2 regions of the Kitasatospora sp. NPDC059673 genome follow, and region 2 is predicted to be linked to the other one. Evidence: riboswitches for the same ligand, from Rfam matches in the RefSeq annotation. Region 2 holds a riboswitch; the other holds the start of a gene.
What was found. Region 2 has a riboswitch for glycine ahead of gcvT (glycine cleavage system aminomethyltransferase GcvT). Riboswitches for the same ligand answer to the same signal wherever they lie in the genome.

Region 1 (10,678 bases), on a different contig from region 2:
CTCGGCGGCCGGCTCGGCGGTCTCGGTCTCGGTCTCCTCGACCGGCTCCGCCTCGTCCGACTGCTCCGCGGCCGGGCCGCGACCGAGCCGCTCCGCCTTGCGGGCGTCGGCGGCGGCGCGGGCCTCGGCCATCGCCTCGGTCTTCTTCTTGTGCGGGCCGAGAACCATGATCATGTTTCGGCCGTCCTGCTTGGCCGCGGACTCCACGAAGCCGAGCTCCTGGACATCCTCCGCGAGCCGCTGCAGCAGTCGGAAGCCCAGCTCGGGGCGGGACTGCTCACGACCGCGGAACATGATCGTGATCTTGACCTTGTCGCCCTGCTTGAGGAACCGGACGACGTGACCCTTCTTGGTGTCATAGTCGTGCGGGTCGATCTTCGGCCGGAGCTTCATCTCCTTGATGACCGTGTGCGCCTGGTTCTTGCGCGCCTCACGGGCCTTCATGGCCGACTCGTACTTGAACTTGCCGTAGTCCATGAGCTTGCACACCGGCGGGCGCGCCGTGGCGGCGACCTCGACCAGGTCCAGGTCGTACTCCTGGGCAAGCTCCAGCGCCTTCGCGAGCGGGACGATGCCGACCTGCTCGCCGCTGGGACCGACGAGTCGCACCTCGGGGACGCGAATCCGGTCGTTGATGCGGGGCTCGGTGCTGATGGGGCCTCCTCGGTTGCACCTTCTTCGATGCGGCCGTCGGACGGCGGTCGCACGTAGTGGTTTCGACCACTGGGCGGGGCTTCATTCATGCTCCGCTGCCCCTCTGCCGCCTGGCAGAAGCACCGAACGCACGAAAAAAGCCCCGCACGGTACAGGCGGGGCTCCACACGTTCCGGGATGTCCTGACGGACACCACTGGCAGCAAGCAATCCTTGCGGCGCTCGCCACGGACCGGACCCGTCGGCCCTTCGGCCGCTCGGGTGGGAGACTGTCGCGGTTGCCCTCTCGGGCCTCCTGAAGTGGAGCCTCCACTTGCTGGCCTGGCACCCCAATCGGGTTCCTGGCCGGTCAGTCTCGAAGCATACCAGCGTTCCGGGGCCGACCGGTATTCCGGTCCGCCTCCGCCCGCCTTGTACCCTCCCTTTGTACTGCGCTTTCGCACCAGCACCCCGGAGTGACACCGTGACCAGCCAGCCCGACCACTCGCCCGAGTCCGACCAGGCCCTCGGCTTCGACGACCTGACCCGCGACATCGCCGAGGTCCCCGCCGTCGAGGTGATCACCACCGTCGCCGTCCACCTGATGAGCGCCGCCGCCGTCAAGTGCGGCCTGGCCGAGGGCGGCGAGGCCGACAAGGACCTCGACGAGGCCCGCAAGCTGATCACCGCCCTGGCCGGCCTGGTCACCGCCGGAGCCCCCGAAATCTCCAACTTCCACGCCGCCCCCCTCCGCGACGGCCTCCGCTCCCTCCAGCTCGCCTTCCGCGAAGCCTCCCTCATCCCGGACGCCCCCGGCTCCGGCCCCGGCGAAAAGTTCACGGGCCCGGTCTACTCCTGACCCACCCCACCCAAGGCGCCTCCCGCACCCCCCTGCCGGAGGCGCCTTCGCCTTTCCCCGCCCCCGCCCCGCCCCGCACCCCGCCAGGGGCGCGAGGAACTGCGCGCAGCGGAAGACCCCAAAGCCAAAACCGCCCGCCGGGAGCACCCCTCCCACCGGGCGGCTTCCCGCTCAGCTCCGCCGAAGCCCACCGCAGGCGCCCCTCCCCGCACCCCGCCACGGGCGCGAGGAACTGCGCGCAGCGGAAGACCCCAAAGCCAAAACCGCCCGCCGGGAGCACCCCTCCCACCGGGCGGCTTCCCGCTCAGCTCCGCCGAAGCCCACCGCAGGCGCCCCTCCCCGCCCCGCCAGGGGCGCGAGGAACTGCGCGCAGCGGAAGACCCCAAAGCCGAAGCCGCCCGCCGAAGAAAGATCCCTCGGCGGGCGGCTCCAGCTCTACGCGGTCACCGATCAGGCGTCGTACTCATCGAGCGGCGGGCACGAGCAGACCAGGTTCCGGTCCCCGTACGCCCCGTCGATGCGTCGCACCGCCGGCCAGTACTTGTCCGCCGGGTTGACGCCCGCCGGAAAGACCGCCTCTTCGCGGGTGTAGGCGTGCGCCCACTCCCCGGCCAGCATCGCCGCCGTGTGCGGCGCGTTGCGCAGCGGGTTGTCGTCCGCCGCCCATTCGCCCGAGCCGACCTTCTCGATCTCCCGGCGGATAGCGATCATCGCCTCGCAGAAGCGGTCGATCTCGTGCAGGTCCTCGGACTCCGTCGGCTCGATCATCAGCGTGCCGGCGACCGGGAACGACATGGTCGGGGCGTGGAAGCCGTAGTCGATCAGTCGCTTGGCGATGTCGTCTACGCTGACGCCCGTCTCCTTGCTGAGCGGCCGCAGGTCGATGATGCACTCGTGCGCGACCAGCCCGCCGGGCCCGGTGTAGAGCACTGGGAAGTGCGGGGCGAGCCGCTTGGCGATGTAGTTGGCGTTCAGCACGGCCACCTGGGTGGCGCGCTTGAGGCCCTCGCCGCCCATCAGGCGGACGTACGACCAGGAGATCGGCAGGATCGCCGCGGAGCCCCACGGCGCGGCCGAGATCGGTCCGACGCCGGTCGCGGGGCCGGCCTCGGCCTGCAGCGGGTGGTTGGGCAGGTACGGCGCGAGGTGCGCGCGCACCGCGACCGGGCCGACGCCGGGGCCGCCGCCGCCGTGCGGGATGCAGAAGGTCTTGTGCAGGTTCAGGTGCGAGACGTCCGCGCCGAACTTGCCGGGCTTGGCGAGGCCGACCAGCGCGTTCAGGTTGGCGCCGTCCACGTACACCTGGCCGCCGGCCTCGTGGACGAGCGCGCAGATGTCGGTGATCTGGGTCTCGAACACGCCGTGGGTGGACGGGTAGGTGACCATCAGCACGGCCAGCTGCTCGCGGTGCTGCTCGATCTTGGCCTTGAGGTCCTCGACGTCCACGTCACCGTCGGCCAGCGTCTTGACGACCACGACCCGCATCCCGGCCATCGCCGCCGAGGCCGCGTTGGTGCCGTGCGCGGACGACGGGATGAGGCAGACGTCGCGCTGGGTGTCGCCGTTCGCCCGGTGGTACGCCCGGACGGCCAGCAGACCGGACAGCTCGCCCTGCGAGCCCGCGTTCGGCTGGATCGACACGGCGTCGTAGCCGGTGACCTCCACCAGCTGCTGCTCCAGCCCGCGGATCAGCGTCAGGAAGCCCTCGGCCTGGTCGACCGGCGCGAACGGGTGCAGCTGGCCGAACTCGGGCCAGGTGATCGGCTCCATCTCGGTGGTCGCGTTGAGCTTCATGGTGCAGGAGCCCAGCGGGATCATGCCGCGGTCGAGCGCGTAGTCGCGGTCCGAGAGGCGGCGCAGGTAGCGCAGCATCGCCGTCTCGGAGCGGTGGCTGTGGAACACCGGGTGGGTGAGGTAGTCGTCCTCGCGCAGCAGCGCGGCGGGGAGCGCCTCCGCGTCCTCGGCGACCACGTTCTCGACACCGAACGCGGCGAACACGGCCGCCAGGTGCTCACGGGTCGTCGTCTCGTCGCACGAGACCGAGACCCGGTCGCCATCGACCTTGTACACGTTCACGCCACCGGCCAGCGCCGCGGCGACAACCTCGTCGGCCTTGCCCGGCACAACGGCCGTCACGGTGTCGAAGAACGCCTCGTGGGCGAGCTCGACGCCGCCCGCGCGCAGGCCGGCGGCGAGCGCGGCGGCGTAGCGGTGGGTGCGGCGGGCGATGTCGGCGAGGCCGTCGGGGCCGTGGTAGACGGCGTACATGGAGGCCATCACGGCCAGCAGCACCTGCGCGGTGCAGATGTTGGAGGTGGCCTTCTCGCGGCGGATGTGCTGCTCGCGGGTCTGCAGGGCGAGCCGGTAGGCGCGGTTGCCGTCGGCATCGACGGAGACGCCGACCAGGCGGCCGGGCAGGTTGCGGGCGTACTCGGCGCGGACGGCCAGGTAGCCGGCGTGCGGGCCGCCGAAGCCCATCGGGACGCCGAAGCGCTGCGAGGTGCCGCAGGCGATGTCGGCGCCGAGCTCGCCGGGCGAGCGCAGCAGGGTGAGGGCGAGCAGGTCGGCGGCGACGGCGACGATCGCGCCGAGCTGGTGGGCCTGCTCGATGACGGGCTTGATCTCCCGCACCGCGCCGGACGCGCCGGGGTACTGGATCAGCACGCCGAAGACGCCGCGCTCGGCGATCTCCGCGGGGATGCCGTTCGACAGGTCCGCGGTGACGACCTCGACGCCGGTCGGTTCGGCGCGGGTCTGGATCACGGCGAGGGTCTGCGGCAGGGTGTCGGCATCGACCAGGAAGACGCCGCCCTTGACCTTGGTGACGCGCCGGGCCAGGGCCATCGCCTCGGCGGCGGCGGTGCCCTCGTCGAGCAGCGAGGAGCCGGAGGTGGCCAGGCCGGTCAGGTCGGCGACCATGGTCTGGAAGTTGAGCAGGGCCTCCAGGCGGCCCTGGGAGATCTCCGGCTGGTACGGGGTGTACGCGGTGTACCAGGCGGGGTTCTCGAGGACGTTGCGCAGGATGACCGGCGGGGTGAAGGTGCCGTAGTAGCCGAGGCCGATCATCGAGGTGAGGACCTGGTTGCGGCCGGCGAGCTCGCGCAGTTCGGCGAGCACCTGGGCCTCGCTGCGGCCGGCGGGCAGGCCGAGCGCGGTGAGGCTGCGGATGGCGTCGGGCACAGCCGCGTCGGACAGTTCGTCCAGCGAGGTGTAGCCGACCTGGGCCAGCATCTTCTGCTGGGCTTCGCTGTCGGGGCCGATGTGGCGGTGCTCGAAGGGGCTGGCCTGCTCAAGGTCGCTGAGCGTCGGCTGGGCGTTCATGGGGGTCGGGCCTCCTGGTCGCGGACCGGCGGTGGTACGCACGCCGGCCGGCCGCTGTGGGAGCGTCCGGGCGTACGAACCCGTCAGCCTCCCCCTCTGTCATCGGTACCTGAGAGCTTCGCGCGCCCGGGGTGGTGCCCCGGTCGGCTTGCACCGTCGGCGAGTGCAGCGGCCGGCGGCTTCGGTGCCGACGGTCCTGCCCTGCTTTCCAGAGTGACCTGATCCCACTCGGTACGGATGCCTGAGAGATTCCGGGGAGGGGTTGCTCCTTCGGCGTCCCGCAACCCCGCTTCTTTCACGGGTCCGGGACTCTCCCGAGCGGGCTCGGCGGTCGCCGCCCAGGGTACCAGCGCAGGCCAGGACGATCACCGGTGCGGCCCTCCGATCCGCCCCGGAAGGCGGCTTCCGGAGTGACACCGTCCGGTACGTGCCTTTTGGTGTGAAATAGCGGCCCGGCACGCTCCTCCGGTCGCTCCCCGACGGCCCCTCAGGAGCAGCAGCTGGAGGACAGCGTGCAGACCGATATCGATCCGCGCGACCTGATCGGACACAAGGCGGTCGACCGGAACGGTGACAAGATCGGCACGGTCGACGAGGTGTACCTGGACGACACCACCGGCGTACCCGAGTGGGCGGCCGTCCGGACCGGAATTTTCGGCCGGGACGCCTTCGTCCCGCTGACCACCAGCGAATTCTCCGGCGACGAGCTGCACGTCCCGTACGACAAGTCGCTGATCAAGGAGTCCCCGGACTTCGGCGTGGGCCAGCACCTCTCCCCGGAACAAGAACTCGAGCTGTACCGCTACTACGGCCTCGACACCGCGGGCCCCGAGGAACCCGTCCGATTCACCGCCGCACCCACGCCCACGCGCCCACCCGAGTCCGCGCCCGCGCCTGCACCTGCGCCTGCGCCCGAGCCGGCCGCCGACCGCGAGTTCGGCACCGCCGCTCCCTCCCCGGGCCCCGTCCACGGCCCGGCCCCCGCGCCCCCCGGCTTCACCGCCCCGCAGGCCACCCCCGAGACACCGGCCCGCCCCGCCGAGCCACCGACCGCCCGGGCGGACCGGGCGGACCGGGCGGACCGGGCGGACCGGGCGGACCGGGCGGACCGGGCGGAGCGGGCGGAGCGGCAGAAGCCGGTGGAGATCACCTGCCGCGAGGAGCGCCTGGACATCACCACCCAGTGGCACAACACCGGCACCACCCGGCTGCGCAAGTACGTGACCACCGAGGCGGTCGTGCGGCGGGTGCCAGTGGTGCGCGAGCGCGTGCGGGTGGAGCGGATCCCGGTGTCGGAGGCGGAGCGGGCGGCGCTGAGCGACCAGGAGATCGCCGAGGCGGTGGAGGAGGTCACGCTGCGCGAGGAGCGCCCGGTGATCCGCAAGTACCTGGTACCGGTGGAGCGGGTGCGGCTGGTGGTGGAGCAGTACACCGAGGAGCAGGTGATCCGCGAGGAGCTGCGCCGCGAGCAGGTGGAGGTGCACGGCGCGACCACCGACGCGGACGGCGAGGCCTCGCAGCGGCAGCCGTGGAACTCTCATCCGCAGGCCCCGGAGGCCTCTGCGGTCTGACGGTTCACCAACTCCCGGCCCCGGTCCGCCTCGGCGGGCCGGGGCCTCGGCTTTGCCAAAGTTTCACCATTAGATATTTGACAGAGTGAAGCATCTTTCGACATCGTTGCTTCAGTTCCTGCACTATCGCCCGTTTGAAGCAACCCGGAGGATTCCCGTGAGTGAGGCACCACAGCCCACTGCCGCGGCCGCCAAGCCCACCAGCGCCAGGGTCCTGCCCGCGCTGATCCTCGCCATGCTGGCGTTCAGCGTGGTGCAGACCGCGGTCGTCCCGATCCTTCCGGGGCTGGCCGTGGAACTGAAGGTTTCGGGCTCCGACATCACCTGGCTGATGACCGCCAACCTGCTCTCCGCCGCGGTCCTCACCCCGCTGCTCGGCCGCTTCGGCGACCTGCGCGGACGCAAGCCCATGCTGCTGGTCTCGCTGGCCGGCCTGGTGCTCGGCTCCGGCCTCGCGGTCTGCACCCACTCCTTCGGCCTGCTGGTCGTCGCCCGGGTGCTCCAGGGCGCGGGCGGTGGCGTGCTGCCGCTGGCGATCAGCATCGTGCGCGACGAACTGCCCCGGCGAAAGGTCACCGCCGGCGTCGCCGCCATCTCCGCCTCGATGGGCGTCGGCTCCGGCCTCGGCCTGGTCGCCACCGGTCTGCTGCTGGAGCACTGGAACTACAAGTCGATCTTCTGGATGGGCCTGATCTTCGGCCTGCTCGCCGTCCTGCTGGTGATCCTGCGGGTGCCCACCGACCCGGTCGTCGACAAGAACGGCGGCGCCGACCCGCTCGGCGCGCTCACCCTGGCCGGCTGGCTGTCCGCCCTGCTGATCGCCGTCAGCCGCGGCAACGAGTGGGGCTGGACCTCCACCCGCACGCTCGGCCTGTTCGCCGTCGCCGCGGTCGTCGCCCTGCTCTGGCTGCTGGTCGAGTCCAAGGTCTCCCACCCGCTGGTCGATCTGAAGATGATGGCCCGCCCGGCCGTCGCCTTCACCAACATCTCCGGCCTGCTGATCGGCTTCGGCATGTACGGCTCGTTCCTGGTGATCAGCAACTTCGCGCAGACCCCGGAGAAGCTCACCCACTACGGCTTCACCGCCACCGTGCTGCACGCCGGCATCATGCTGCTGCCCTCCGCCATCGGCTCCATGGTCGCCGCCCCGCTCGGCGCCCTCCTGATCGCCCGCCGCGGCCCGCGCCTCCCGTTGGTCCTCGGCGGCCTGCTCGGCGCCGTCGCCATGGTCTACCTGGCGCTGCGCCACGACGCCGAGTTCGACATCTACTTCGCCTCCGCCGTCTTCGGCCTCGGCGTCGGCCTGGCCTACGCGGCTATGCCCGCCTACATCAACGGCGCCGTCCCCGCCGAGCAGTCGGGCATCGCCAACGGCATGAACGCCGTCCTGCGCACCGTCGGCGGCGCCGTCGGCACCGCCGTGATGGGCGCGATCCTCACCGGCGACACCCTCAAGCTCCCGATCCCGGTCCACCTCCCCACCCTGAACGCCTACCAGCACGCCTTCTGGGTCGCCGGAGCCATGTGCCTGGTCGCCGCCGTCGTCCCCTTCGCCATCCGCGCCACCAAGCCCCCCACCGAGCAGCCCGCCCCCCAGCCGGCCCTCACCAAGACCGACGCCTGACGGCGTCCCCCCTCGCGTACTGGACACACGCGAGTCACCTCGGACACCCCCCGCCACGGGCATCGGCGGGGGGTGTCCGCCATTCAGCCACAGAGCGCGAGGCCAAGAGGCCAGGGGCGCGAGGAACTGCGCGAGACGGAAGACACCCACCGCACGATCGCGCCCAACCCGAACCGGGCACCCAGCCAGGGGCGCGAGGAACTGCGCGCCCAGCCACCCCAAACCCCCACTCGCCTCCCCACCCCACCCCCGAACCCTCGTCCGCGCCCCCAGCAGGCGGCCTACCCCTGAACCGCCGGAGGCCTGAGCGGCCTACCCCTGAACCGCCGGAGGCCTGAGCGGGAGCGCCCCCGAAGCCGACAACCCCTCGTCGTCCACCGCAAACGTCCGCACCCGCCCCGGCTCCGAATACGGCGTCTCGAACCGCACCGTGACCCGCCCGACCCCGCTCCCCTGCACCCACCCGGGCCCGAACTCCCGGTGCGTCACGTCCTGCCCCGGCCACCACCGGCGAACCGCAGGCTCGACGGACACCTCGGCCTCATCGGCCTCCTCCCCCTCCTCCCCCAACTCCTCTTCCTCCCGCTCCGCCTTCTCCTCCCGCTCCGCCTGCGCGAACAAGTCTTCCTGCGTATAGTCCGCGAGCTGAGCAACGCCCACCCCCAGCAGCCGCACGCCCCCCGTGGTGTCCACCTGCCCGGCCAGGCGCCGCGCCGTCGCCGCGATCACCGCCGGATCGTCCGTCGGCCCACCCAAGGTCTCCGAGCGGGTCAGCGTCGAGAAATCGAACCGCCGCACCTTCAACACCACCGTCCGCCCGGAGCGCCCGGCCGCCCGCAACCGCCGCACGCACCGCGCGGCCAGCTGGTCGATCTCGCGCAGAATGCGCTCCCGATCGGCCAGATCGACCTCGAACGTGTCCTCCACCGAGACCGACTTGGCGTCCCGGTCCGGCACCACCGGCCGCTCGTCCCAGCCCAGCGCCATCTGGAACACGCCCGCGCCGTGCGCCTTCCCGAGCAGCCCGACCAACTCCTCGAACCCGGCCTCCGCGAGATCCGCCACGCTGGTCAGCCCGGCCCGCCGCAGTGCCTGCTCCGTCGCGGGCCCGATGCCAGGCAGCGCCCGCACCGGCATCGGTGCCAGCACGGCCTGCTCCGAACCGGGTTCGATCAGCACCAGCCCGTCCGGCTTGGCCTGCTCGGAGCCGATCTTCGCCATCAGCTTGGACGCTGCTGCGCCCACCGAAGCGGTCAGCCCGGTGCGCTCCACGATGTCCGCCCGCAGGTCCTCGGCCAGCGCCAGCACCAGCTGTGCTCCCTCGGCGGGCGTCGCGGCGGCCAGTGCCGGCCCGTACGGCCCGGCCTCCAGGTCGACGAACGCCTCGTCCAGGCTGAGCGGTTCGACCAGCGGGGAGCGCTCCCGCAGCAGGCCCATGACGATCTCGCTGTTGGCCCGGTACGCCTCGAACCGGCCGGTCAGGAACGCCGCGTTCGGGCACAGCCGGCGCGCCTGCGCCATCGGCATCGCCGAGTGCACGCCGAACTTCCGGGCCTCGTAGGAAGCGGTGGAGACCACCCCGCGCCCGCCGAGACCGCCGACGATGACGGGCTTCCCGCGCAGGCTCGGTTTGGACGCCTGCTCCACGGCCGCGAAGAAGGCGTCCATGTCGAGATGAATGATGCTCGGGACGGACCGCACGGCTCGATCATCCCGCGCCCCACCGACAATCCCCTGCGGGGGCGGCCGCGCCGCTCAGCCTCGCGCCGCGTCGGCCAGCGCCCGGGCCACCCCGTCCTCGTGCTTCCCGAGCAGCGCGGGGTCGGGCCGCACCAGCACGTTCAGGAACGCCTTCGCCGCGCTGCCGATCTCCCGTACCTCGCCGTAGTGCCAGGTGGTGTCGTGCCACTCCTCCACGCCGACCCCGGACGACTCGATCCCGGCGGCCCGGCACAGCGCCAATGCCCGCCGTACGTGGAAGGTCTGGCTGATCAGCACCGCCTTGTCGACGCCGAAGATCCGGTGCGCGCGGGTGCAGGAGTCCCAGGTGTCGAAGCCCGCGTAATCGCCGACCACCCGAATCTCCGGCACGCCGCGTTCGATCAAGTAGGCCCGCATCGCGTCGGTCTCGTCGTACTCGACGGTGCCGTTGTCGCCGGTCACCAGAATCGCCTGCACCTTGTGCGCCCGGTACAGCTCGAGCGCGGCGTCCAGCCGGTGCGCCAGGTACGGAGAGGGCTTGCCGTTCATCAGACCTGCGCCGAACACCATCGCCACCGGCGCGGCCGGCACGCTCTGCACGGTGCCGATCTTGTGGGACTGCGTCACGAACAGCCATGCGTTCGGGGTCAGCATCAGCACCGAGCACGCCACCAGCGCCTGGAACCAGCGCCGCTGCCCACGCCTGCTGCCCCAGCCGGGCGGCCGCCGCGTCAGCAGCCACCGCCAGCGCCGCCCGAGCCCCCGCATGATCATTCGCACACGGGAGTGGACGAACCACCGGCCCGACCGGTTCCCCAGGAGGGACTCGCCGCCGCGCCGTCAGACCGCGCGGTTGCGCCGCTGCGCCAACTCGTCCGCCGGGTCGTGGCCGAGCAGCGTCTCACCGGTGTCGGTGCGCTCGCCGTGCAGCCGCCCGAGCGTGGCCTCCAGCTCCTGCCAGACCGCGCCG
Region 2 (10,678 bases):
ACCGAGGCGTAGTACGCGCGACCGGGGTCGAGCGAGTCCACGTCGGTGGTGGTCCACATGTTGAGGGTGCCGCCCTTCTTGTCGGACGCGTTCACCACCTTGTCGACGGCCGCGTTGAAGCCCGCGCCGCCCTTGTTGCTGCTCTCGTCGCCGCTGTCCTTGCTGCCGCCGCAGGCAGTGGCGGTGAGCGCGAGGGTGGCCGCGAGGGCGGCGACCGCGAGCGTCCTGTTTCGCTTCATGGGTTGGAAACCTCCAGAGTCGCGGGCTCAGTTGCCCTTGGGGTCGAGCGCGTCGCGCAGGCCGTCACCGAAGAGGTTGAAGGCGAGCACGGTGATGAAGATGGCGAGGCCGGGAACGACCATGTACATGGGGTCCGCCTCGTAGATCCGGACCGCGTCGGAGAGCATCTGCCCCCAGGAAGCGGTGGGCGGGCGGACACCGGCCCCGAGGAAGCTGAGCGCCGCCTCGTTGAGGATGTTGGTGGGGATGATCAGGGTCGCGTAGACCAGGATCGGCGCCACCAGGTTGGGCAGGAGTTCGCGGAACAGGATGTGGGTGCGGCCGGCGCCGAGGCTGCGGGCCGCGTCCACGAACTCCCGTTCGCGCAGGGACATGGCCTGGCCTCGGACGATGCGCCCGATGTACGGCCAGCCGAAGAAGCCGATGACGAAGACCAGAATGAGCGGCCGCAGCCACTGGTCCGGGATGCCGAACGCCGAGGTGGGCATCACCGACACCAGCGCGATGCTGAACAGCAGCTGCGGGAAGGCCAGCAGGATGTCCATGACGCGGCTGATGAACGCGTCCACCCAGCCGCCGAAGTAGCCGGCCATGACGCCCATGACCACACCGATGCAGACCGACAGCACGGCGGCGCCGAGCGCCACCAGCATCGAGATCTGCGCACCGAAGAGGATCCGGGAGAACACGTCGCGGCCGAACGTCGGGTCGACACCCAGCAGGAAGTCGCTGCTGATGCCGCCGAACGCGCCCTTGGGCAGGCCGAGGTCGGGGTTGATCTGGTCCGGGTGCGGTTCGTTCGGCGGGTGGCCGAACATCGAGCTCAGCACCGGCGCGAAGATCGCCGCGAGCACCAGCAGGATCACCACGACACCGCCGGCCAGCGCGATCTTGTCGCGCTTGAGGCGGTCCCAGGCGATCCGGCCCGGCGAGCGACCCTCGATCTTCTTGGCCGGCTCGGAAGTTGACGCGCCGTCAGGCTGCGCGCCGGCCGGCGGACCCGAGGTCTCGGTGGGTGTGGTCATGAGTCAGTTCGTTCCCCTCGCCGACGGTGGCCGGCCCACGGAGTCGCGTTTGGTGCGGAAGGCAGAGCGGTTGCGGTGGTGCCGGGTGCCGATGCGGCGGTGCAGAAGTGCGTTTGGCAAGCAGGGCGTTGCGGGTGGTGCCGTTCGACGCCGGGCGGAGTGCCCCGGCGCGCATGGTGCTGCCGCACGGAGATGCGCATCGTGCGGTTCATGCTGTGGCGGCGGCACGTTCACCTTCGTGAGGATCGTCTCGCGCTCCGCATTGGGCAGCACTCTCCGTCATTGGATGTGCCGGACGGAAGACCCCCATGGCGAAGGATGCCTAACCGTGATCTGCTCGCATGCACATTCGTTGCGCTGGCATATCGCTCTTCACACAGCTGTCACTCGCACGTCAAGGGGCACACTGACGACACCCCGCCAGTGGCGGGGAAACGCCAGGTGGCGCCGTTGGTGGCACGCGTAGAGCGCGCAACAGCGGAAAACCCCCGCCGACCTTCGGGGGAAGGTTCGTACGGGGGTCTTCAGGCGTTCCGCCGGGGTGCGGTCAGCGGCCCGGATAGCCCGGCCACTGGGGCTGCGGCCAGCCCGGCGCGGGCCCGGCCGGCGGTTGCGCTGCGTAACCGAAACCGGTGGAGTAGGCCTGCGGCGGGCCCTGCCGGTCGAAGAACGGGCGGGCGTTGGCCCGCAGCCACATCGCCACCGGGTCGAACTCGTCGGCCATCATCACGGTCGAGACGGCCGGCCCCTCGGGGGCGTGCGCGGCGGCCCGCTGCACCAGCGCCCTGGCCGCCTCCACGGCCTGCGGCGAGGTGTCGTAGAGATCCAGTCCGATCGCCAAGTACGGCTCGCCCAGCACCGGTTGCACCCAGGCCCGGCGCAGCGAGCGCAACGGGCGCACCTCGGCGGCCTGTTGTTCCAGCACGGCGAAGAACTGCGGTGCCTGGCCGGTCGGTTCGGAGATCCGCAGCGGCCCGGCCGGCAGCCGGTCCAGGCCGACGGCGATCCGCCGCAGGTCGGCCCACGGCACGCCGATGCCGCCGCCGGGGCGGTGCGGGTCCAGCCACAGGCCCCAGCGGGAGCGGTACAGGGAGCCGGCGATCTCCGGCCCGGACACCACCTCGTGGCCGCGCGCCCAGCCACTGGCCGCCAGCTGCCCCGGGGAGGTCACACAGGGCGCGTAGCCGTGCCCGCCGACGTCCATGTTCCCGTACTGGGCGTCCGGGCTGCCCGGGCTGCCGTGCCACAGCAGCATCCAGACCTGCCCGCTCGCGAGAGCGCGCAACAACCCCTCGTACGCCTCCCAGCGCTCCGGTGCGACCGCTGCGAGGGCGCGCTCGATCGCGCCCGGATCGCCGGCTGCTCCCGTCACGTCGTCGCCTCTTTCTCGACTTCCCTCGTCCGCCCGTCCACCGCGCGGCGGTGTGCCGGAGCAACCCTATGGGGCGCGCCCGACAGCCGTCATGCCGCCGTCCCGGACATCCGGTGGATTCACGGTCTGACGTAGAAGGGCTGTACCCGCCCCAGCAGCCAGTCCACCACCGGGTCGGCGACCAGGTCGAGCAGCACCAGGTGGACGCCCCAACTCGGCGCCGCGGTTCCGAGCGCCCGGCCGAGCGCCAGGTTGACGTCACCGGGGTCGGCGGGGGCCGCCGGGTCCAGCTGGACGCCGATGTACAGCAGGGTCGACTCGCCCTCCACCCGGGCCAGCGCCCGCCGGGCCGTCAACACACCGGGCAGGGCGGCGAGTTCGCCGGTCGCGGCGGCCAGGAAGGCGAACGGCTCCTGGTGCGGCTCGGGTTCCTTGAGCGCCACCCGCGCGCCCTCGGTGACGCCCTGCGCCTCCCACTGCTCGCCGCGCGGCCCGCGCCGCAGCTCCCCCACCCCCTCCGGCGGCACCGGGATGCCCACCGGCGCCTCGGGGTTGACCGCGATGCCGATGCCCAGCGGCAGGCCCCGGGCGAACTCCCACATCGGGGCGATCGCGAACGGGATGCCCGGCGCGTGCTGCAGGTACAGCTCCTGCGAGCTGTACACCGGCACGTAGGGCGCGCCCGCGAGTTCGAGGGTCGGCAGGTCGAGCTCGCCGGACTGCGGGTCGGCACCGGCCGGCAGCGGAATCCACACCTGGCTGCGGGCCAGCACCTCGATCACCCTGGGTGTCGCCCCCGGGTCGCCCAGGGCCGCCATCAGCACCTGCTCCAGCTCGTTGGCCGGCCAGCTCCCGCCTTCCGGAACCTGACCCAGCGGGAACCCCATCTCGCCCCTCCACACTCACGGTTGTGTTCAGGTTAGCGGCGCGCACGAGTGCCCCGCGGCGATCGCGGTCGAACCCCACTCCCACCAGCGGGCCCCGGCATGCCATGATGGGCCCGCCCAAACTTCATACCGGCCGCTCGAACCCGCGCGGGAGAGCCGGAACGACCGTCATCCGGTCGCGACCGGCGCCGAAGGAGCAAGTCCTCCCCGGAATCTCTCAGGCCCCCTTACCGCCCGGGCGAGGCAGATCTGGAAAGTGGACACGGCCGCGCCGTGCGCCCACCCACGGTGCAAACCGCCATCCTTTCGGATGGCGGTGAAGCTCTCAGGTTCGACGACAGACGGGGAGGTTCGCCCCAGCCTGCCCGTTTCCAGATCCCGGGAGTCCTGCCGTGTCCCTCCGCCTGACCGCGCTCGACGCGCTGCACCGCTCGCTCGGCGCCACCATGACCGACTTCGCGGGCTGGGACATGCCGCTGCGCTACGGCAGCGAGCGCGAGGAGCACCTCGCGGTCCGCACCAAGGCCGGCCTGTTCGACCTGTCGCACATGGGCGAGATCACCGTCTCCGGCCCGCAGGCCGGCGAACTGCTCGACCACGCGCTGGTCGGCTTCATCTCCGCGCTCGGCGTGCTGCGCGCCCGCTACACCATGATCTGCCGCGAGGACGGCGGCATCCTGGACGACCTGATCGTCTACCGCACCGCGGACGACGAGTACCTGGTGGTCGCCAACGCCTCCAACGCCCAGGTGGTGCTGGACGCCCTGACCGAGCGCGCGGCCGGCTTCGACGCCACCGTCCGCGACGACCGCGACGCCTACGCGCTGCTCGCCGTCCAGGGCCCGGAGGCCAACGGCATCCTGGCCAAGCTCACCGACGCCGACCTGCCCGGCCTCAAGTACTACGCGCTGCTGCCCGCCACCGTGGCCGACCGTCAGGTCTGGCTGGCCCGTACCGGCTACACCGGCGAGGACGGCTTCGAGATCTTCTGCGCCCCCGCCGACGCCGAGCACCTGTGGACGGCGCTGACCGAGGCCGGCACCGCCGAGGGCCTGGTCCCTTGCGGCCTGTCCTGCCGCGACACGCTGCGCCTGGAGGCCGGCATGCCGCTGTACGGGCACGAGCTGTCCACCGAGCTGACCCCGTTCGACGCCGGCCTCGGCCGGGTGGTGCGCTTCGACAAGACCACCAACGGCGGCGAGTTCGTCGGCCGCAAGGCGCTGGAGGAGGCCTCGGCCGCAGCCGAGGCCAACCCGCCGCGCAAGCTGGTCGGCCTGGTCTCCGAGGGCCGCCGCGTCCCGCGCGCCGAGTACTCCGTGGTGGACGCCGAGGGCGCCGTGATCGGCCGGATCACCTCCGGCTCGCCGTCCCCGACCCTGGGCAAGCCGATCGCCATCGCGTACGTGGACGCCGCGCACGCCGAGCCGGGCACCACCGTCGCGGTGGACGTGCGTGGCAAGGCCGAGCCCGTCCAGGTCGTCGCGCTGCCGTTCTACAAGCGCGCCCGCTGACCTTCGATCAGCCCTTCACCTGCTGTCCGAGCAGATTTTTCCGGTTCGTCCGCCCAGCGGACGGCCGCGCCCTCCCCTCTTGCGATCCTGGAGAATGACGTCATGAGCAACCCCACGCACCTGCAGTACACCAAGGAGCACGAGTGGCTGACCGCCGCCGTGGACGGGGTGTCGACGGTCGGCATCACCGCGCACGCGGCCGACGCCCTCGGCGACATCGTCTACGTCCAGCTCCCCGCGGTGGGTGACACCGTCACCGCCGGTGAGACCTGTGGCGAGCTCGAGTCCACCAAGTCGGTCAGCGACCTCTTCTCCCCCGCCACCGGCGAGGTCACCGAGGTCAACCAGGAGGTCATCGACGACCCGGCCCTGGTCAACTCGGAGCCCTTCGAGGGCGGTTGGCTGTTCAAGGTCCGGGTCGAGGCGACCGACGAGCTGCTCGACGCCGACGGCTACACCGCCTTCATCGGCGCCTGACCGGGAGATCTCCCCTATGACGGTTCTCAACCAGTCCCTCCACGCGCTCGACCCGGAGATCGCCGCCGCGGTCGACGCCGAGCTGCACCGCCAGCAGACCACCCTGGAAATGATCGCCTCCGAGAACTTCGCCCCGGTGGCGGTCATGGAGGCCCAGGGCTCGGTGCTCACCAACAAGTACGCCGAGGGCTACCCCGGCCGCCGTTACTACGGCGGCTGCGAGCACGTCGACGTGGTCGAGCAGCTCGCCATCGACCGGGTCAAGGAGCTGTTCGGCGCCGAGCACGCCAACGTGCAGCCGCACTCCGGCGCGCAGGCGAACGCCGCGGCGATGTTCGCGCTGATCCAGCCGGGCGACACCATCCTGGGCCTGAACCTGGCCCACGGCGGTCACCTGACCCACGGCATGAAGATCAACTTCTCCGGCAAGCTCTACAACGTGGCCGCCTACCACGTGGACGAGAAGACCGGCCAGGTCGACATGGCCGAGGTCGAGCGCCTCGCCAAGGAGCACCAGCCCAAGCTGATCATCGCCGGCTGGTCCGCCTACCCGCGTCAGCTGGACTTCGCCGAGTTCCGCCGCATCGCGGACGAGGTCGGCGCCCTGCTGATGGTCGACATGGCGCACTTCGCCGGCCTGGTCGCCGCGGGCCTGCACCCCTCCCCGGTGCCGTACGCGGACGTGGTCACCACCACCACCCACAAGACCCTGGGCGGCCCGCGCGGCGGCGTCATCCTGTCCAAGGCCGAGTTCGCCAAGAAGATCAACTCCGCGGTCTTCCCCGGCCAGCAGGGCGGCCCGCTGGAGCACGTCATCGCCGGCAAGGCGGTGGCCTTCAAGGTCGCGGCCACCGACGAGTTCAAGGACCGTCAGCGCCGTACCCTGGAAGGCGCGAAGATCCTCGCCGAGCGCCTGCTCCAGGAGGACGTGACCGCCTCCGGCGTCTCCGTCCTGTCCGGCGGCACCGACGTGCACCTGGTGCTGGTCGACCTGCGCAACAGCGAGCTCAACGGCCAGGACGCCGAGGACCGCCTGCACGAGGTCGGCATCACCGTCAACCGCAACGCCGTCCCGAACGACCCGCGCCCGCCGATGGTCACCTCGGGTCTGCGCATCGGCACCCCGGCGCTGGCCACCCGCGGCTTCGACGCCGAGGACTTCCGCGAGGTCGCCGACGTCATCGCGGAGACCCTCAAGCCCGGCTTCGACGCCGCCAAGGCCGAGTCGCTGAAGGCCCGGGTCACCGCGCTCGCCGCGAAGCACCCGCTGTACCCCGAGCTGTAACCCTTCCTCGCGGCCACCGACACCTGGCGGTCGCCCGGAACCCCCGGGGCACCACGCACACTGGAAGACGTGCGCGCGGTGCCCCGTTCCATGCGCAGTCCCCGTCCCACCGGACGAACCACTCCACGAGACCAGACAAGGACGTCACCCCGTGGCCATCAGCGTCTTCGACCTCTTCTCCATCGGCATCGGACCGTCCTCCTCGCACACCGTCGGCCCGATGCGCGCCGCCCGGATGTTCGCCCGCCGGCTCGCCTCCGAAGGACACCTCGACCAGGTCGCCTCGCTCCGCGCCGAGCTGTACGGCTCCCTCGGCGCCACCGGCCACGGCCACGGCACCCCCAAGGCCGTCCTGCTCGGCCTGGAGAACAACTCCCCCCGCACCGTCGACGTCGACCAGGCCGACCTCGACGTCGAACGGATCCGCGCCGCCAAGCGGCTCAACCTGCTGGGCCGCCACGAGATCGCCTTCGACCCCGACACCCAGCTGATCCTGCACCGCCGCAAGGCCCTGCCCTACCACGCCAACGGCATGGCCCTGTGGGCCTACGACGCGGCCGGGGAGGTGCTCCTCGAAAAGACCTACTACTCCGTCGGCGGCGGCTTCGTGGTCGACGAGGACGCGATCGGCCAGGCCCGGGTCAAGCCCGACGACACCGTGCTGCGCCACCCCTTCCGCACCGGCGAGGAACTGCTCCGCCTGACCCGGGAGACCGGCCTGTCCATCTCCGGCCTGATGCTGGAGAACGAGAAGGCCTGGCGCACCGAGGCCGAGATCCGGGCCGGGCTGCTCGAAATCTGGGACGTCATGAAGGAGTGCGTGGCCGCCGGCATGTCCCGCGAGGGCATCCTCCCGGGCGGCCTCAAGGTCCGCCGCCGCGCCGCGTCCGCCGCCCGCGCCATGCGCGCGGAGGGCATCGGCCCCGGCAACGCGATGGAATGGGTCACCCTCTACGCGATGGCCGTCAACGAGGAGAACGCCTCCGGCCGCCGCGTCGTCACCGCCCCCACCAACGGCGCCGCCGGCATCATCCCCGCCGTTCTGCACTACTACCTGAACTTCATCCCTGGCGCCGACGAGGACGGCATCGTCCGCTTCCTCCTCGCCGCAGGCGCCATCGGCATGCTCTTCAAGGAGAACGCCTCCATCTCCGGCGCCGAGGTCGGCTGCCAGGGCGAAGTCGGCTCCGCCTGCTCCATGGCCGCGGGCGGCCTCGCCGACGTCCTCGGCGGCACCCCCGAACAGGTCGAGAACGCCGCCGAAATCGGCATCGAGCACAACCTCGGCCTCACCTGCGACCCCGTCGGCGGCCTCGTCCAGATCCCCTGCATCGAACGCAACGGCATGGCCTCCGTCAAAGCCGTCACCGCCGCCCGCATGGCCCTCCGCGGCGACGGCCGCCACCACGTCTCCCTCGACAAGGCCATCAAGACCATGAAGGAGACCGGCGCCGACATGAAGATCAAGTACAAGGAAACCTCCCGCGGCGGCCTCGCCGTCAACGTCATCGAGTGCTGACCCCCACCACCCCAGCCCAGCCGCCGGAGGCTCCCGCAGGGGGCCCCGGCCTTCTCGGTGATCGCTCGCGGGTCGCCCGGCAGCACTTCCCCGACACCACCAGAAGCTCCCCGCAGGGGCTTCGCGTCGGTCCGGGGGTTCGGCCATAGCTAGAAGGTCCCGGTTCGGGGGACCTCTGGAGGCTGTTGGTGCGCGTCCGGATTATGAGATGATTTAGAGGTGGCCTGAGATCCTAAGGTTTAGCTAAGGATCGGCCTTGGTTTCGACTTGTTTTTAGGGTCGCGGCGTGCGATAGTTATGCGTGCAGGGCGTTACAGCCCGGCCACTTCCATCCGGCGGCACGCACCCCCTTGGCTGCCGGATGACGCGCAGGGGCCCCGGACCGCGAACAACCGCGGACAGGGGCCCCGCATCGTTTTCCAAAAAAGTCCGAGCAAAAAGGGTCAGACTCGGGTCCGCACCTCGAACCAGACGCCCTTGCCGCGTGGCAGCAGGTCCGCTCCCCAGCGGTCGGCGAGTTCGTTGACCACTTGTAGGCCGTGGCCGTTCTGGTAGCCGATCTCGGGGGCGAGTATCAAGCAGGGCATCGCCCGCGAGGAGTCCCGGACTTCGATCCGCAGCCAGCCGGGCCGCCTGATCAGTTTGAGTCCGATCATTCGCCCGCCGGCATGTCGCACGGCGTTGGCGACCAGTTCCCCGGTGAGCAGCTCCCCGACTTCCAGCAGATGGTGGAGCTTCCAGGACTGTAAGACCGAGAGCACCAGCCGCCGCGCGACCCCGGCCGACTCCGGCCGGGAGGGCAGTCGCACCTCTTCCGCGACGTCGGCATCGCGGAGCACGCCCAGGAAGGCGTGCTCCATCTCGTCCGCGGTCATCCGTTCCAGTTCGGCGAGCACGACCGCGGTGCCGGCTCCTGACGAGCCGTCACCGCGGGTGTCGACCAATGGAAGTGATGCCTGTTCCGCTTCGCCCCATCCCGCCATGGCGCCCATCATTGCGGAACGTGGGCAGCCGCGTACGGACAATGAGCAAACGATCACCGCACATTTGGCATATGCCGTCAGCAACCGAACAGGCGCCCGACGATCACCACTGCGACCAGTTGAGGTTCCAGCCGCCGAGCCCGTTGACCGGGTCGACCACCGCGCCCTTGGAGTTGACCACCGTGATCACGTCGCCGACCAGCGTGGAGGCGTAGAACTTGCCCGCGGGGCTGCTCGCGCTGCCGCCCTGGGTGTCGGTCAGGCCGATGCAGCCGTGGCTGCCGTTGGAGCGGCCGATGACGCCCGCGCCCCAGTAGTTTCCGTGCACGTAGGTGCCGGTGTCGGTCAACCTGATGGCATGCGGAACCACCAGATCGTATTCGTCGCCGGATCCTGCCTTGGTGACGCCGGCGGAGGTCATCCGGGTGGTGCCCTCCATGCCCTCGACCACCATGGAGCCGCTCCAGGTCTCGTAGCCGGGCTTGCCGGCGGTGAACGGGATGGAGTCGGTCTGCTGGCCGTCGCGGACGACCGTCATGCGGTGGGTGTTGACGTCGGCGGTGGAGATCTGGGAGCGGCCGATGGTGAACGGCTCGTCCTTGTCGACGCCGCCGTACACGCCGGGCGCGGTCTCCACGTCCTTGAGCTTGTAGTGGACGGTGACCTTGGTGTTGGGGTTCCAGTACTTCTCGGGGCGGAAGTCCAGCCGCTTGTCGTTGAACCAGTGGCCCTTGACCACGGTGCCGTCGTTGGCCTCGAAGGTGATGCCGGCCAGCACCGCGTCCTTGTTCTTCACCGCCCGGTTGAACCGGACCGAGACGATCATGCCGACGCCGTACTGCTCGTTGTCGGCGATGTTGTCGCTGACGCCGGCGTCCTTCTCGGGGGTGAGGGTGGAGAAGGTGGAACGCGCGTTGGCGACCACGCCCTGGGAGTCCTCGGCGAGCGCGTCCACCGTGTAGGCGGTGGATATCTTGAGGTTGCCGGACGGCGCCCAGCCGGTGCCGTCGGAGGTGAGCGCGCCGGGCACCTCGACCCCGTCGGGGCCGGTGACCTTGACGGAGGTCAGCTTGCCGCCGGTGGCCGCGACCTTGACCGCGCCGGTGGTCTTGACGTCGGTGGCGTTGTTGGCGGGTTCGATGGCGATGGTCGCGGCCGACACGGTCGGCTTGGCCGAACTGGCCGCCGCCGCGGGGCTGTCGGCCTTGGCCGGGTTTGTGCTGCAGCCGGCCGTGGCCATCAGCACCAGGGCACCTGCGAGCGCCCCCACCGCGTAACCCCCGCGTATAGCCTTCACGTTCCTGCTCTCCCCAACACCCTGCCTGTCGGCTGACAGGTCTTTCGGTTGATATGACGGGTCGAACACGGAAAACGTTGCG

Region 1: linked by a shared signal. The riboswitch ahead of gcvP (aminomethyl-transferring glycine dehydrogenase) and the one ahead of gcvT (glycine cleavage system aminomethyltransferase GcvT) in region 2 are both predicted to bind glycine.

The regions. Positions count from the first base shown of each region.
Region 1 covers NZ_JBHWEN010000026.1:9,211-19,888, reverse strand. Annotated here, with positions in the region: gene infC (translation initiation factor IF-3) at 1-654, opposite strand, end outside; gene ACFV18_RS26185 (DUF1844 domain-containing protein) at 1,117-1,491, shown strand; gene gcvP (aminomethyl-transferring glycine dehydrogenase) at 1,942-4,812, opposite strand; glycine riboswitch at 5,032-5,139, opposite strand; gene ACFV18_RS26175 (PRC and DUF2382 domain-containing protein) at 5,325-6,383, shown strand; gene ACFV18_RS26170 (MFS transporter) at 6,541-8,007, shown strand; gene ACFV18_RS26165 (DNA polymerase IV) at 8,320-9,708, opposite strand; gene ACFV18_RS26160 (vancomycin high temperature exclusion protein) at 9,763-10,476, opposite strand; gene ACFV18_RS26155 (MerR family transcriptional regulator) at 10,549-10,678, opposite strand, start outside.
Region 2 covers NZ_JBHWEN010000008.1:57,845-68,522, forward strand. Annotated here, with positions in the region: gene ACFV18_RS12135 (ABC transporter substrate-binding protein) at 1-239, opposite strand, end outside; gene ACFV18_RS12140 (ABC transporter permease) at 267-1,265, opposite strand; gene ACFV18_RS12145 (enhanced serine sensitivity protein SseB C-terminal domain-containing protein) at 1,813-2,637, opposite strand; gene ACFV18_RS12150 (enhanced serine sensitivity protein SseB) at 2,757-3,524, opposite strand; glycine riboswitch at 3,663-3,767, shown strand; gene gcvT (glycine cleavage system aminomethyltransferase GcvT) at 3,917-5,035, shown strand; gene gcvH (glycine cleavage system protein GcvH) at 5,138-5,512, shown strand; gene glyA (serine hydroxymethyltransferase) at 5,529-6,797, shown strand; gene ACFV18_RS12170 (L-serine ammonia-lyase) at 6,949-8,316, shown strand; gene ACFV18_RS12175 (ATP-binding protein) at 8,760-9,212, opposite strand; gene ACFV18_RS12180 (Ig-like domain-containing protein) at 9,403-10,596, opposite strand.